One region of the Clostridium sp. MF28 genome, then DNA from elsewhere that is predicted to be linked to it. Evidence: riboswitches for the same ligand, from Rfam matches in the RefSeq annotation. Region 1 holds a riboswitch; each other region holds the start of a gene.
What was found. A riboswitch is a leader RNA that binds a small molecule or an ion and turns the genes downstream of it on or off. The one in region 1 is predicted to bind thiamine pyrophosphate.

Region 1 (5,870 bases):
AGAGTATATTATCGAAGATTTACAAAGACTAGCCAAAGAAGATTTTATAAATGGAGGATATAGAATGATATTTAAACCTGAATTAATTAAGGGAATAGCGAAAACAAGCCATCCATATGGATGTAGAAAAGAAGTACTAAACCAAATCGAATACTGTAAGAATTCAAAGCAATTTCATGGTCCTAAAAAAGTTCTGATTATTGGAGCATCATCAGGTTTTGGTCTTGCTACAAGAATTTCTTTAGCCTTTGGTGGAGCAAAAGCTGATACAATTGGAGTTTCGTTTGAAACAGGAATTACAGATAGGAGAACTGGAACAGCAGGTTGGTATAATAATATATTTTTTAAAGAGTTCGCAGAAAAGGAAGGACTAATTGCAAAAAACTTTATTGGAGATGCATTTTCAGATGAAGTTAAAGAAAATGTTATGAAATATATAAAGGATGAGTTTGGAAAGATTGATTTACTCATTTATAGTTTAGCATCACCAAGAAGAAAGGATCCTAAGACAGGTAATATATATGATTCAACTTTAAAAACTACATCTGGAGAATTTCAGGGGCCGACAATTGATATGGAGAAAGATGAACTTGTTACGACTAAAGTTAATTCAGCAACTGATAAAGAGATAGAAGCAACAAAAAAAGTAATGGGAGGTGAAGATTGGAGTGAGTGGTGTAAACTACTTCTTGAAAATGATTGTCTCTCTGATAATGCTATAACAATTTCGTATTCATATATAGGAGCATCAAGAACATATAAAATTTATAGGGAAGGTACAATAGGAGAGGCTAAACGCCATCTTGAGAATTCTGCACTTCAAATAGATAAAGAGTGGAAAAAGAAGATTAATGGAAAGGCTTTTGTTTCTGTAAATAAAGCAATTGTTACTAAGGCGAGTGCATATATCCCTTCTTTCTCATTATATGCAGCGGTATTATATAAAGTAATGAAAGAAAAGAGTTTACATGAAAATTGCATTATGCAGATGCAAAGAATGTTTGCTGATAAAATATATACAGAAAACCCAATTGAATTTGATGATAGTGGAAGATTAAGAATGGATGATTGGGAACTTAGGGAAGATGTACAAAGTGAAGTTAATGAATTGTGGGAAAAAATAACTCCAGATAACTTTAAAATATTATCGGATTATGACGGATATAAAAAGGAATTTATGCAGTTAAATGGTTTTGAAATTGATGGAGTCGATTATAGTGAAGACATTGATGTAGAAGCATTGAAAAGGCTAGAACCATAGGTTAATTAAGGTTTATGTTAAGAAGTATCAAAATGATACTTCTTATTTTTTATAAATATATTTTAGAGAGATAATAATATTTCAAAAAACATTGTACCTGTGGTATAATTATCCGGATATACAATAAATCAAATAGCTATGTATATTATGGTTGTATTTGATTTTAGTGTTAATAAACATAATTAACTAGGGAGAAGTGTTTTGAAATGAGAATAAAATATAAGCTTATCGTTAGCTATTTGATCTTAATTGTATTTGCTGTAAGTGTATTGGGGTTGTTAATTGGGAATAAATCTAATAAAGCAGTTTTTAAAGAGGTAAACGAAAAAAGTCAGCGTTTAACGGAATCAATTATTACAACTTTGAGTGTGAGAAATGATTTGCTTACTGAGAAATCTTATGGAGATTTAAATTTTGCAAATAACGTATTAAACAATTTAGCTGATATGAGAGTTGATTACAATGAAATCGTAAAAGTTGGAGATTTTAACTTACCAGTTTTATATTCAGGAAATCAAAGAATATCCTTAGATAATACTATAGTTGATAAACTAAAACAATCAACAGGTACTATAGCAACAATGTTTTTATTACAAGATGATAAACTAATAAGGGTTTCTACTACTGTATTTAATAATGGTAATAGGATATTAGGTACATATATTTCAAGTGATACTGAAGCTTATAAAAAGACACTAAATAATGAAGAATATATTGGCGATATTAGGATAGAAGGAATTGGATATTTAACAAGAATGAAGCCATTATTAGATAAAGATAAAAAAGTAATAGGGGCAATAGGGTTAGGAAATAAAATTAGTAATGATTATTTAGATAAGACATTAAGTAATATTAAATTAGGAAAGACTGGATATGCGTACGTACTAGATTCTGAAGGAAATGTAATTCTTCATCCATCTGATAGTGGGAAGAATGTAAGTGATTACGATTTTGTTCAAAAAATGCATACTGAAAAAAGTGGAATGATTGAATACACTTATAACGGAGTTAAAAAGATTGGATATTATCAGTATTTTGAAGCTTGGCATTGGTATGTAGTTACCACAGCAGATTATGAGGAATTAAACTCTTCAGCAAAATCAATTTTGACGACCACAATAGCTACTGGGGGGATAATTATTGTTTTAGGCGGAATTATAGCATTATTTTTAGCTAATACATTAGTTAAGCCTATTAACAAGTTGAAATCCTGTATGGAGATAGCAGGTAAAGGCGATTTGACAATACGATGCAATATAGATAGTAAGGATGAAATAGGAGTTTTAGCAAATAGTTTTAATGATATGATAGCAGAAAATAAAAGGCTATTAGAAGAAACTGTGCAGTATGAAAAATTAAAAACAGAATTTATAGCTAATATGTCACATGAGTTAAGGACACCATTAAATATTATATTTTCAACAGCTCAGTTATTTAATGTACTTATAAATAGAGATGAAAATTTAAATACTGAGAAAATGAAGAATTATACAAATAGTATAAAGCAAAACTGTTATAGGTTGGTAAGATTGGTGAATAATCTTATAGATATAACAAAGATTGATTCAGGTTATATGAAACTAGAATTGAAAAACGGCAATATAGTACAAGTTGTAGAGGATATAACACAGTCAACTGCTGAATATGTAGAATATATGTCTAGGACAATAATATTTGATACAGATAATGAAGAAAAAATTATGGCTTTTGATGAAGAAAAGCTAGAAAGAATTTTGCTTAATCTAATTTCCAATGCTACTAAATTCACTGAACCAGGAGACAAAATAAGTGTTAATTTATATGATATGGATGATCATATAGTTATATCTGTAAAAGATACAGGAAGGGGAATTCCAGAGGAAAAAGTATCGCAGCTTTTCCAACGATTTAAGCAGGTAGAACGATTATTAAATAGAAGCCATGAAGGCAGCGGAATTGGGCTATCTATAGTTAAAGCTTTAGTTGAGATGCACGAAGGAACAATAGAAGTAAAAAGTGTTTATGGAGAAGGTACAGAGTTTATTATATGTCTTCCTGTTAAGATAGTTCCAGAAGATGAAGGTAAGAAAAGCAAGAATGGTTATGCAAACCAATCTAAGGTTGAAAATATTAATATTGAGTTTTCAGATATATATAGCTAAACAAGATTGTCTTATAAATTAGACTTATGCGATAGCTTGCCGAAATCATAAATATTTTGTTCCGAAAAGCCATGAAAATATCGCTGAAGATTCTAAGTTGCAGGTTTCACCACTTTAGCATGCTCCCACTTTCCTAGGGAAGCTCGACTCATTACATTCGCTGAGGAAGTTCGAGAAACCAAAAGAAAATTTTGGACTCTCACTTCACAAGCTAAAGCGGAACAACCGTTAGAGGAAACTCGACTTACATTCGTTCACTGAGTAAGCGATTCACATCAAATCGTAGATTTGAGTTCTCTGCTTAAGAATCTTAGCAGCTTATTTTCAAATGTTTTCTCCACAAATATATTTATGATTTCTAGTTAAGATAATAATTCATATATAGTAAGTATGGAAATGTGTTCACATAATAAGTCTGGGCATCTATATGGATAAACCAATTATAAGTTAGATTTATACTATGAAATATATCCCAACTAGAAATAAGAATTATGCTTTTATGAAATGTTTCATTAGGAATTTGATGGCTCTGATTCCTAGATTATAAGTTGTTTCAAGTATGCTAGTTCAAAGCTTGCCTTTGATGCTAGAATCTTGGGTGCAACTTGTAATCTTGGGATCATCCATCATAATTCCTTAGAAACTGGAATAACAGCATAATCCTTATTTCGGCGAGCTATATGCATAAGTTCAGGTATTAGTTGGTTTATCTATATATTGATTTGAGTGTAAATTTTAATTGACATTCTTACATTTAGAGTATAAAATTTAGACGAGTACTAGGGGAGCCAGAATGGCTGAGATGAGTTTTCAGACCCTTTGAACCTGCACTGGGTAATGCCAGCGAAGGGAAGTTATAAGATAATATAAAGTTAAATCTAAAGATAGTAGATTTACAATTTAATTAGATTATTAACTCTTTTCAATGGTATTTTAGTACTGTTTGAAAGGAGTTTTTTTATGCAATTTTCACAAAGATTATTATTGAAAGGTAAACCTATTTGGGAAGCGTGCCTGGAGCATCCTTTTCTTAAGGAACTTAGTAAGGGGACTTTAAAGGAAGATAAGTTTTGCTTTTACGTTAAGCAGGATTATGTTTATCTAATAGATTATATAAAGCTTTTTGCATTAGGGATGGTTAAGGCAGATTCATTAGAAGATATACAAGCCTTTGCTAAATGTGCAAATGCTATAGTAAATATTGAAATGGATGCACATACTGAATATGCTAAGAAGTTTGGAATAACTAAGGAAGAATTAGAGGCTACAAAGCCAAATGCAAGTAATTTGTCATACACAAAATTTATGCTTCAGGTATCATCAGAAGGATCTTTAGCAGAACTAGTAGCAGCATTACTTCCATGTATGTGGAGCTATGCATTTATTGGCAAAACCTTAGCAAATAATAGTAAGGCATTAGAGCATCCACTTTACAGGGAATGGATACTTACATATGCAACTGAAGAATATAATAAGGAAAATGATTGGTGCATAAAACTTATGGATAAACTAGCAGAAGGGCTTCCAGAAAGACAGCTTGAAAAATTAGAAGAGATTTTCATTATATCTTCAAAATATGAATATATGTTTTGGGATGGCTGCTACAAAAAGGAAAGTTGGGTTATTTAGATGAAAGCATTGGAAATTAATAATTTATCCTTTGGATATAAGGATTCTGGAAAATTAATAGTAGATGATTTATCTTTTGATATAAATAAAAATGAATTTGTCACAATTATTGCACCTAGTGGCACAGGCAAAAGTACCCTTTTTCGATTAATTTTAGGACTATTAAAGCCGCAAAAGGGTAATATAAATATATTAAAAGATGGCAATAAAAATATTATAGGATATATGCCTCAAAAAGATTCCTTAATGCCATGGAGAAATATTCTCGACAATACAGCAGTTGGACTTGAATTAAATGGTTATAGTAAGAAAGAAGCTAGAAAAGTGGCAGCTACATACTTTGAAGATTTTGGACTTAAGGGCACCGAGAAATATTATCCACATGAATTATCAGGTGGTATGAGGCAGAGAGCTTCATTTTTAAGAGCAATAGTAAATAATCCTTCCATAATTTTATTGGATGAGCCATTTTCTTCTCTAGATGCGTTAACAAGAAGAAAGATGCAGTCATGGCTTTTAGATCTTTGTCAAAGACAAAGTAATACTGTGTTTATGATAACTCATGATATAGAGGAAGCTTTGCTTTTATCAGATAGAATTCTTATTTGTACGGAGCTTCCATATAGAAATTTAAAATCTATAGATGTAAATATTGAAAGACCAAGGAATTATGAGACCACACTTTCTAGTGAGTTTATTGAGCTAAAAAGAGATATTTTAAATGTTCTTGACTCCTTAGAAGAAAATAAAGGGGGGATATAGAATGAAAAAAATTAAAGACTATATATTTCCTTTAATATTTTTGATAATTATAATTTTGTCATGGGAATTTATAATAC
Region 2 (5,870 bases), 1.6 Mb from region 1:
ACAGAAGCTGTAAGAAGAAAACCATATAGCGTAATTTTATTTGATGAAATTGAAAAAGCGCATGAAGATGTGTTTAATATATTCCTTCAAATATTAGATGATGGTAGATTAACTGATAATAAGGGTAAAACTGTAGATTTTAAAAATACTATAATAATTATGACTTCAAATATCGGAAGTGAATATTTATTAGAAAATACTAATGAAGATCACGTTGATGAAGAAATAAAATCAAAAGTAATGAGTGTTTTAAAATCAAGATTTAAACCAGAATTTTTAAATAGAGTAGATGATACTATAATGTTTAAACCTTTGACAGAGTCTGGCATTAAGAAAATTATAGATATATTCTTAAGAGAAGTAAGTTTAAGGTTAAAAGATAAAAATATCGAAATAGAAGTTACAGATAAAGCAAAAACAATAATGGCAAGAGAAGGTTATGATGTGGTTTATGGAGCAAGGCCGTTAAAAAGATATATACAGAACACTTTAGAGAATAGACTCGCTAGGATGATAATTAAGGGCGAACTAGGCTATGGATCTAAGGTTATGATTGATAATAAAGATGAAGAAATAATAATAAAACCACTTTAGTAAAAATAAGTTTTGTAAAATTCCTGTAGATAAATGTGATCTATAGGAATTTTTATTCTCTAGAAAATTATAATCAAAGAATGTGAGTAACTTTTTGAGTAGTTAATAGGAATCGTTATATTTGTATTATATACCATATTTTAATTCTTCATAATAGTTTTATATGTAACCAATAATTAGAACAAGAAAAGAGGCAGCTTTTAGCAAGTGCCTCTTTATAATTTATATTCTTTAAAAAATATTTTATTTTACTTGTTTAGAGTTTAGTTAAATTTTTTTCTTAATTCTAAATATAGCTACAATTACAGGGACTGATATTACAGCACTCACTATAGCTTCAGGAACTCCATTTGTTAAACCAATGGTTGCAATTGCAATTCCAGCAGTTTGTGGATTTATCTTTAAAATAGCAGAGTATCTTTCTAAGTAAAATACGTAAGTTAAACCCAAAACACCTATAGTGTTAATTAATGTAGCACAGATTGATGCTATTGCAATACTAATGCTTTGATTTTTAAATCTCTTTCTAAGAAGTATATACACATAGTATGCTACAATTCCAATTAGGACTCTAGGAACTAATGCAATTATAGGATTCCAAAATATAAATGATGTTGGACCAGGAGCGGTAAAATTTTGATACATTGAGAATAAACCAAAAACTAATCCAACTAGGGATCCAACTATAGGTCCTTCAACTATCGCACCTATAATAACTGGGATATGCATTATAGTAGCTTTTACAGGTGGAATTGGTATGAACCCAAGCCCGGTTAATCCTAAGAAAATTGAAATTGCAGAAAGCATTCCGATCATTGCAATCTGTCTAACTGAAAATTTAGATTTAGTATAGCCTCTTTCCATAAGGTACCTCCGTTCTTATTCCTTGATATATGGATATAATTCGGAAAAATATATAATATATACGAATTTCCGTTCAGCTTCTAATTGAATACCGACACATATTATTTTACCACGTTAGAAAAAATGTTCAATTATATTTTAAAAATATAAATTTAAATATAGTAATAATAATTACTGATTCTATATTTAATTCTATGAACTTAGAAAAAGTTGATTTTTATACAAAATATGAATAAATTTACAAATCTAATTTATGGATTTAATCCATAAAAATTTGAATTATAAGAAATAAAATGATAATATATAACCATAACAGAAATTGAATAGTATAAAAGGCTAGGGGTGCCAATTTAATTGGCTGAGAGAAGCTTATTTGCTTTAACTCTTTTGACCTGATGTGGCTAATACCACCGTAGGGAAGCAATAAATATTTTAGAAGATTTATAAGACTTACCTTAGTGTAAGTCTTTTTATTATCTAGTAATTTATTATGGAAGCCAAATAAGTAGAGGTTCTGCCCATTGGTTGTACAAATTATGAAAAAAGACTGATAAGAAAATAATGAGTAAATAATGAACAGATATATTAAGTTTTAAAATTTATTTAGATTGGGGATATTAGTTTGAAAGTTTTAGTAAATGAAAGAGAAATAGATATTGAGGGAGAAATTACTGCATTTGAAGTTAGAAGCAGGATAAAAAGTGATGCGGATATAGTTATTTTAAATGGTTTTCCAATTAAACAAGATTATTCTTTAAATGAAGGCGATAAAGTTACTTTAATTAAGAGAGGCGAGGTGCCTAAAAAAGAAGAGTTAGAGGCACTAATGGTAAGTAGACATACTCCAAAGGTTCATGAGAAAGTTAAGAAGGCGAAGATAGCTATTGCTGGACTTGGTGGACTTGGTTCAACAGTAGCATTAGCGTTGGGAAGAGTTGGGGTTGGACATATAAAAATAATAGATTTTGATGTGGTTGAACCTAGTAATTTAAACAGACAACAATACTTTATAAGACATATTGGAATGAAAAAATGCCATGCATTAAAAGAAATATTGTTAGAAATCAATCCGTTCATAAATATCGAAGTTGTTGATACGTATGTAGATAAGGATAACATTAAAGATTTATTTGAGGATATGGATATTGTAATTGAAGCATTTGATGGCGCAGAAAATAAAGCGATGATAGTTAGAGAAGTTTTACTTCAGACAGAAAAACCAAAGGTTATTTCAGCCTCAGGTATGGCAGGGTATTATTCTAATAATCTAATAATTAGCAAAAAAATAAATACAAGGCTATATATGTGTGGAGACTTTAAAAATGAGGCAAAAGTAAATGAGGGGTTAATGGCACCTAGGGTTGGTATCGCAGCTTGTCATGAAGCAAATATGGCGCTTAGATTAATATTAGGAGAAGAGGTATAAACTAAAGATGTCTGTAATTGGAATAACAAATAGAAAACTTTGTAGGGACTTTTTTGATCAAATAAAAAAAATATCAGAATCTAATCTAGATTTCTTAATTATACGAGAAAAAGATTTAAGCAGTGAAGAGCTAATGATATTAGTTTTGAAAGTAAAAGAGGAACTGAAAAATACAAATATCAGAATAATACTAAATTCCAATATAGATATTGCTAAAAAGTCCAATGTTGATGGAATTCAGTTATCATTTAATGATTTTATAAATATTAGTAACAGGTTATGCACAGGAAGAGCAATAAATTCTAAAGAAATGGTGGATAATTTTTATTTTAGTGGGAATAAATATAAAATATATAAGATGATCGGCGTTTCAATACATAGTTGCGAAGAAGGTATACAAGCGGCTAAATTAGGAGCAGACTATGTTATTTATGGCCATGTGTTTGAAACTGATTGTAAAAAAGGTCTTCCTCCTAGAGGAATTAAGGAAATAGAGGCTCTTTCCAAGAAGATTGACATTCCAGTCATTGGGATAGGCGGAATAAATCAAGATAATTATAAGAAAGTATTGGATGCTGGAGCAAGTGGAATTGCTATAATGTCTAGTTTAATGAAAGACAAAAACCCTGAAGAACTAGTGAAATCTCTTTCTAAAGAAACATTACTTTGATATATGAAAATCAAAGTACAAATACGAATAATTAAAATCAGCTAATATTAAAACCTAAAAACACTTGTAAATCTTAAGTGTTCATTATAAACTCTTTAAAGAAAGATATATTCAAGAATAATTAGTATCTATGATCTGGATACTATTAAGATAATAAGGAGAAATGAAATAATGAGTACAATTGCAGGAAAAGGCTGTCCAAGAATTATACCAGATGGAGAAAAAAAGCCACTAGAAGAGATTGAAAAAGCTATAATTAAAAGCTATAGAAAGCATATTTGGTCAAAATTTGTTAAGGCAATTAAAGAATATAATTTAATTCAAGAAGGAGATAAAATTGCTGTTGGAATTTCTGGAGGAAAAGATAGTATACTTATGGCGAAATTATTTCAGGAGTTGCAAAGACATGGTCAAGTTAAATTTGAATTAGTATTTTTAGCTATGGATCCAGGGTATCATCCAGATATAAAAAATTTACTAATAGAAAATTGTGAGCATCTAAATATTCCAATTCATATGTATGAATCAGGCATTTTTGATGTTGTTGATAAAATGGCTAAGGATTACCCATGTTATTTATGTGCAAGAATGAGAAGAGGCTCTCTTTATGCAAAAGCAAAAGAATTTGGATGTAATAAACTTGCATTAGGACATCATTATAATGATGTAATTGAAACAACTATGCTAAACATTTTATATGGTGGTAATTTTAAGACAATGTTGCCTAAATTAAAAGCTAAAAATTTTGAAGGTTTAGAATTAATTAGGCCTATGTATTTTATAGAGGAAGAGTATATAAAAAGATTTATAAATTATAGTGGTATATGGCCATTGAATTGCGCTTGTATGGTTGCAGCTGAAAGAATAGGTAATAAGAGATATGAAATAAAAGATCTTATTAAAGAATTAAAGAAGAATTTTAGCGGAGTTGAAAAGTCTATCTTTAAAGCAGCTGAAAATGTTAGTATGGATTCAATATTAGGTTGGCAAAAGGGCGAAGAAAAGCATTCTTTTCTAGATTATTACGATGAAGAGTAGACTTAAGTAACTAAAAGTATTTATTAATTTGGAAATGTATGCTATGCTATAATTAACCATATACCAATAGATGAAAAGGAAGAGTAGAGATGGAAAATAATCCTATGGGGATCAGTGATCCAAACATATTGTTAAGTGTAATAAACATGAAATTAAGAGATCAATATGGTTCATTAGATATTCTTTGTGATGATTTAGAATTATCTAAAGACGATATTATAAATATATTAATAAGTATCGGATATAAATACGAGGAAGAAGAAAATCAATTTAAGAATTAGAGTCTTAATAAATAATTATTCATAAAGTTAGGAAGGTGATGTTATATGAATTTAAAAAAGACAGGCAAATTAATTACTGTTATAGCAGCAACAGCAGCTTTAATAGCATCATTAGCAAATGATAAGAAATCTAAAGATTCTAACAAACAGGAATAGTACAAATTATAGAATTATGTGAAGGATTGTATATATATGATTAGGGAGGAACTTCAATTAAATCATGAGGAAATATTTGATTCTATACCAATTTTGGGCGTTAATATAATTTGGAATCAATCAGAGCTTAAATTAATAATTGATGATACAATGAAAAGTTTTTTTGAAGAGTATGATACTAAGAATGAAACTTTAGATCAATTTATAAATTTTGTTGGTGAAGAAGATAAACAAAATGTTTTAAGCTTTTTCTCTCAAGATTTAAAGAGACACTATATAAATAGAGAACAAATGCAGCTACAATACAAGATGGAAAGTCCTAGGGGTAACATTGTTGAGTTTATTCTTGTCGGGAAGTCAATTAAAAGTAATGAACAGTATTACTTTACTGGAACTAGTTATTGCTTTAAGGACTTAGAGAATGAATATGGTGATATAGATTCTTTGACGAAAAATTGGAAAGAATCTATGGTCAATAAAACAATAGATTCAATAATTCATAGTGATAGAATTACAGGGCTACCTAATAAATATTTTTTCAAGAACACGGTAGCCAAAATGTTACAAAATGTTGTTAATAGTAATACTAGAGCCGCGATGCTGATAATAGATTTAGATAATTTTAAATATGTAAACGACTCCTACGGGCATGATTTTGGAGACTTAGTGTTAAAAGAAGTGGGCTATAATATAGTCGAATCTGTTACAGAAGATATATTAGTATCAAGATATAGCGGCAATACTTTTCTGTTATTTAAGCCAAATATAATTGATATACAAGAAATTATAACTTTGGGTAATGCTATAGCAAAGTCTTTTGAAAAACCTAATATAGTGAATG
Region 3 (5,870 bases), 2.3 Mb from region 1:
TTATGTACAGTATCTAGAACTTGACTTTCTTTTAAATTTAAACCGATTTCACTAGCTGATCCTTTAATTGCTTGAGCTATCTTATCTGAATTAAATTCAACTTCTCTTCCATCGCGTTTCACAACATATAGCATTATTATTCCCTCCATGGCACAATATATAGTATTTTTACTACCGTACTATTATACTGTATTAGGTATTCATTAGCAACACTTCTAATTTTTTATTTTTAAACCACTAGATTTTAATTATCTCAATTTATATCCTATTATCTTTCGATTTATTCAATTTTTACGACTTTTTTATGTTTGACTTATTGTAGATAATCTTTATTGTTGTAATTTACTATGATTTATAGTATTTTTTCATAACAAACTATAAGAAAATTATTATTATATGTGTTCTAAAAAGTTAAATTGATTAAAATTTACTGTAAATTATCATCTTGTGCGAACCAAAAAGTTTTATTAAAAACATAGTTTATTATCTAAAAATATAATATAAATTATTTCTTTAAGTAATATATAAGAAATGTATTTTTTACAAATAGTGTTATAATTAAACTAAGACTATATATTTCTAGGAGGAATTAAGATGGATAAAATAGCATTAATAACTGATAGTGCTTCTGATTTGAATACAAATTTCGTAATAGAAAATAATATTAAAATAGTCCCGTTTAAAATTATATTCTCTGATAAAGAGTATATTGATGGAATAGATATAACGCCAAAGGCCCTATATGAATATTTACCTAAGGAGATACCCAAAACTTCCTTACCTGGTGTTGATGATTTTACATTTGCTTTAGAGCAAGTAAAAAACGAAGGATATACACATGCAATTATTATAACAATATCAAGTGGCCTTTCTGGCGCTTATAACTCTGCAAGACTTGCATCTGAAAATGTCCCTGAAGTGAAAACTTTTGTATTTGATTCTATGACTTTAACCATGTCAGAAGGAGCTATGGTCATTGAAACTCTAAACCTAATAAAGCAAGAAAAATCCTTTGATGAAATAGTGATAACTTTACCTTCATTTAGAGATAAGATTGATGTGTTTTTTACAATAGATACATTAGAATACTTAATAAAGGGAGGACGAGTTGGTAAAGTTGCCGGAACTATAGCGGGCGTGCTCAATCTAAAGCCTATTATTACTGTTGGCGATGACGGCATATACCATACGGTTTGTAAGATAAGAGGCATAAAACAGTGTATATCTAAATTAACAAATATATTAACAAATTATCTAGAAAATCATAAATGTAAAGTTTGGGTTTTAGACGGGAATGCACCTGAAAAATCTAAAATGCTTTATGATTCTATAAAAGATATTCCTAATCTAATTGAATGTACTTTAGGAGGATCAATAGGCCCTGCTCTTGGCGTTCATACCGGACCTGGCCTTGTTGGATTTATAGTTGAAAGATTAGATTAAGCGAAAAATATATATGTTAACTATTCATTCATAATTAAAGAGCTAGATATTAAAATTCATATTTTTTTATTTAGCTCTTTAATATTTTACAAGTATACTTACTTTTCTACTTGTAAATAATAATAACAAAGAAATCTTTACTGAAAGGACTGTTTTGTTATTATGAAAGGTTTTATATTAGATTCAACATACAAAGATGCTACTATTGTTAATAGAAATGATGATATATTCACCATTTCATCAAATAAATTGCCAAATAGCACAATCCCACATCACTCTATAAATTTGATTGCGTCTAGTTCAAATTCACATTCCAATTTAAGTAATAATAACAAATTTAACACATACAATGTAATTGACTATCTATAATAATAGGTATAAAATAGTATAAGTGTAATATATTTATAATGTGCTAGGGGAGCCGAGAGGCTGAGATTTGATATTCATAAACCCTTAAAACCTGATCTAGTTAATTCTAGCGTAGGGAATGCAACCTCTTAAAAACTTTAAACTATTTATTTGGTTGATAATCTCCGAGCACAATTAAGGAGGTTTTTTTATGTCAATTTTTAATGATTGGATCGAACAATTTTCTAAACTTTTCCAGAATTTCTCCCAAAATATTCAAGATATTCTTGCAAGTCCAATGTCAATTATAACTTTATTAGGATGTATTTTACTACTTATAGCATTAGCTAAGGCAAAAAAGATAAAATTCACGCCAGAACTAATTGCTAGAATTGGTATAGCATTAGCGTTAGCCACCATATTAAAAATGCTAAGATTATATCATTTTCCTCAAGGTGGTAGCATAACTTTAGGCAGCATGATACCAGTATTGCTTATAGCATTCATATACGGTCCTGAAGTTGGATGTTTAACAGGATTTCTTTATGGTGTAATAACCCTAATACTGGATCCATATATACTACATCCGGTTCAAGTTTTATTTGATTATCCATTGCCCTTTACAGCATTAGGTCTTGCCGGATTCTTCAAACAAAGAAGATTAGTTGGAGTGAGTATTGCAATACTGGTCAGATTTTTATGTCATCTTATTTCTGGTATAGTTTTCTTCGGGTCATTTGCCCCAGAAGGGATGTCTCCAGTAGTTTATTCTTTACTTGTTAATGGTCCGATGATTGGAATAGAAGGAATCATATGCTTAGTAATTTTATCCGTTCTTCCTATAGAAAGAATTTTTCATGCATCATCAGTAAATACTATTTCAAACTAACTATCATATAAAACAATTTATATATACAATTAAGTTTCCAATCTATGCGAAGTAACTAAACATTTCACTTATCAGCATTTTAAGCTTATTAATACAAAATATATAGAATAAAAATAGGATTAATTTTGTTTTATAAAACAAAATTAATCCTATTTTTGATCAAATAATAAATAACTATGATTTATAAATTATTTATTTTAGACGTTTTAGTCGTATTTTGCAATCAAATTTTATTCTTCTATTTCAATTGCATTTACTGGACAGCTTTCTTCTGCTTCTTTTGCCTCATCTACACAACCTTCTGGAACTTCATCAACTATAGCTCCTGCTTTTCCATCATCTTGCATGTCAAAGCACTCTGGACATATAGATGGACATAATCCGCAAGCTATACAAGTATCTTTATCTACTTTTGGTTTCATGGTTTACTTCATCTCCTCTAATATCAAATTACAAGCTTATTATTTCCCAAGAAATATTAAGTTATGTATATTTAATAATATAATTTAAAATGATGAAATAAGTATAGTATAAGGAAAAGAAGTTTTCTTTTAATACAATCCTTCAAATATTAGTGAATATAGCGGATTCTCCTTAACGTATTCCTCTGCTTTTCCTTGCTCCAATGCTTCTGTAAGTTCAATATTAATTGGTAACTCTCCTATTAAAGGAATTCCAAGATACTCCGCATTTTCTTCTGATGACTTTCTGCTAAATACTCGTATCTTTTTATCACAATCTGGACAGTTTATATATGCCATGTTCTCTACTACGCCCTTAATCTTCACCCCTATCTTTTGGGCCATAATAACAACTTTCTTGACTATCATGGACACCATATCTTGTGGTGTAGAAACTATTACAATTTCATCAATAGGGAATTCCTGCATTACAGTTAAAGCAATATCTCCTGTACCTGGTGGCATATCTATAAGTAAATAGTCAAGCTCTTCCCAATTAGTTTCTACAAACATCTGCTTTAACACCCCTGTAATTACAGGTCCTCTCCAGATTACAGGTTCATCTTCTACCGCTGTTAAAAGATTCATGGAGATTATTTTTATCCCGCTTTCTGTTTCCACTGGCTCAAATTTTACCATATCATTTTCTAATGGAATTATTTTAGCCCTTTTATTGTTAACCCCAAAAAATCTAGGCATAGATGGACCTGTAATATCTGCATCCAACACTCCTACTTTATATCCCTTCTTAGATAACATACTTGCCATCATTCCAGTTACAGTTGATTTACCAACTCCACCTTTTCCACTTATAATACCTATAACATTTTTAATATTTCCATATCTGGATGTTAACTTTAAACTTTCTTCACTACATCCTGTTCCTTTAGATTGACATGTGTCTTTACTTTTACAACTTTCACAACTCATTTATATATGCTCCTTTACTTACCAATCTTGTGGGACCTTATTAGGCTCACTTATTTTAATATCCCAGTCTTTATAATTATATTCTGCCGTTACATAGTAACTTTCAAAGGAATTATCCTTTTTATTATCTACTGTTATTAGTGTTTTGAAAACAGTACTATTATATCCTCTATTTTTTACTTTAATTATTGTATCAAAATCTTCATAATTATTGTTTACTAAATCAACACTAGGTAAAGTTTTATTCAAACTTTTCTTAAAATCTTCTAAATCCACAGAAAATATGTATTTCAAACAATCTGTATCTCCAGATATGTTCACTCCAGCTTTATTTCCGTTGGATAAGCTATCTTTTTTCTTATCAATAACTTTTAATATTGATTGATAATATATATAATTAAAGTCTCTTGGCTTTCTTATGAATGAAAGATTTTGCATTATTGTATTCTCTAAATTTTTAGGTACTGAAAATGCCTTATCGTCATCATAAAAGTTTCCTGTCCCATGTTCGTTAGCTCCAACTACATACTGATACTTTCTCACTTCATCTCCGGTACACACCTCAAAAATATAATCTGGATCTAATGAGCTTTTCTTTGAAACTTCACTTCCATCTGATAAAATCTTGTAAATGTCATCTATAGCTTTAGGATCATTAACTACAAACCTAAATCCACTATCTCTAACACTTTGTATAATAATTTTATCCACCTTATTTTGCTTTATATAATCAAATTGTTGATTTTTAAGATTCATTTTAACTTCTATATTATCAATGAAGCTACATCCTGAGAGCATCATACTAGAGACCAATACCAATGGTAAAACTATTGTTAAAAACTTACTATTTCTCACTATTCTTCTTCGCTCCTTTGAAAATCCTATGGTTATTAAATACAACAATACCAATCACCAAAGTAAATATTGCGATAAATTGTGATGTTGATAGAATCCCGACACTCCCTCTTGGATCATCTCTTAAAAATTCTACTAAAAATCTACCTATACTATATACTATTAAATATAGTCCCACTATCTTTCCTGTTTGTTTTTCTTTCTTACTATAGTACAAAAGTATAAATCCTAGCAAAAAGTCAAATATTGATGAATAAATTTGCGTTGGATGCACGTGTATTCCTGCTGGTGCTAAAGATCCTTTTGGAAATGTAACACCTATTGGTAATTCGGTTTCTGCTCCATAACAACATCCAGCCAGAAAACATCCAATTCTACCAAAACCTTGGGCTATTGCAAGACCTGGAACCGTCATATCCAACATTTCAACAATGTTCCAAGACTTTTTCCTAGAATATAAGTACATAGCCAAGGCTCCTCCACCTATGGCACCATATATAACAAATCCATATCCAAAGTTCAGCAATATGCTTGGCTCTTTAATAATATCCTTAATCTCAGTTAATATAAATAATCCCTTTCCACCAAGCGCTCCACCTATTACAGCTAAAATCACTAAATTTAATAAAGAATCCTCATCATAGCCTTTTTTCTTTCCTTTATTTATAAATATAGCAGCTGCAACTATTATTCCAATTGCAATCATTAATCCATAACTCTTTATTTGTATCCCAAATATCTCAAATAATATTATCCTCATTGCTCGCCTCCAAACGTCAAATAAGTATCAAGGAGAAGCTATTCTGGCCTCTCCTTGATACTTAAATTATAATACTTATGCTTATCCTTGGCAAATCTTATTTAACTCATCAACTCAACATTCACACAATTATATATTTTATATTAAACATATAATGTAGTCTTTTCATATCAACCACTTATAA

Region 2: it holds a riboswitch for thiamine pyrophosphate, as region 1 does, so the genes downstream of both, thiF (sulfur carrier protein ThiS adenylyltransferase ThiF) here and tenA (thiaminase II) in region 1, are expected to answer to the same signal.
Region 3: it holds a riboswitch for thiamine pyrophosphate, as region 1 does, so the genes downstream of both, thiT (energy-coupled thiamine transporter ThiT) here and tenA (thiaminase II) in region 1, are expected to answer to the same signal.

What each region holds. Positions count from the first base shown of each region.
Region 1 covers NZ_CP014331.1:5,772,813-5,778,682, forward strand. Annotated here, with positions in the region: gene AXY43_RS25515 (hypothetical protein) at 1-32, shown strand, start outside; gene fabV (enoyl-ACP reductase FabV) at 65-1,261, shown strand; gene AXY43_RS25525 (Cache 3/Cache 2 fusion domain-containing protein) at 1,468-3,402, shown strand; TPP riboswitch at 4,174-4,271, shown strand; gene tenA (thiaminase II) at 4,363-5,031, shown strand; gene AXY43_RS25535 (ABC transporter ATP-binding protein) at 5,032-5,793, shown strand; gene AXY43_RS25540 (ABC transporter permease) at 5,795-5,870, shown strand, end outside.
Region 2 covers NZ_CP014331.1:4,134,987-4,140,856, forward strand. Annotated here, with positions in the region: gene clpB (ATP-dependent chaperone ClpB) at 1-594, shown strand, start outside; gene AXY43_RS18215 (ECF transporter S component) at 862-1,458, opposite strand; TPP riboswitch at 1,787-1,894, shown strand; gene thiF (sulfur carrier protein ThiS adenylyltransferase ThiF) at 2,081-2,884, shown strand; gene AXY43_RS18225 (thiamine phosphate synthase) at 2,892-3,554, shown strand; gene AXY43_RS18230 (tRNA 2-thiocytidine(32) synthetase TtcA) at 3,726-4,592, shown strand; gene AXY43_RS18235 (DUF4250 domain-containing protein) at 4,682-4,873, shown strand; gene AXY43_RS18240 (putative bifunctional diguanylate cyclase/phosphodiesterase) at 5,066-5,870, shown strand, end outside.
Region 3 covers NZ_CP014331.1:3,423,265-3,429,134, reverse strand. Annotated here, with positions in the region: gene AXY43_RS14780 (anaerobic ribonucleoside triphosphate reductase) at 1-134, opposite strand, end outside; gene AXY43_RS14775 (DegV family protein) at 595-1,443, shown strand; gene AXY43_RS14770 (hypothetical protein) at 1,606-1,812, shown strand; TPP riboswitch at 1,848-1,948, shown strand; gene thiT (energy-coupled thiamine transporter ThiT) at 2,003-2,680, shown strand; gene AXY43_RS14760 (ferredoxin) at 2,911-3,102, opposite strand; gene AXY43_RS14755 (Mrp/NBP35 family ATP-binding protein) at 3,232-4,071, opposite strand; gene AXY43_RS14750 (hypothetical protein) at 4,090-4,872, opposite strand; gene AXY43_RS14745 (prolipoprotein diacylglyceryl transferase) at 4,916-5,686, opposite strand.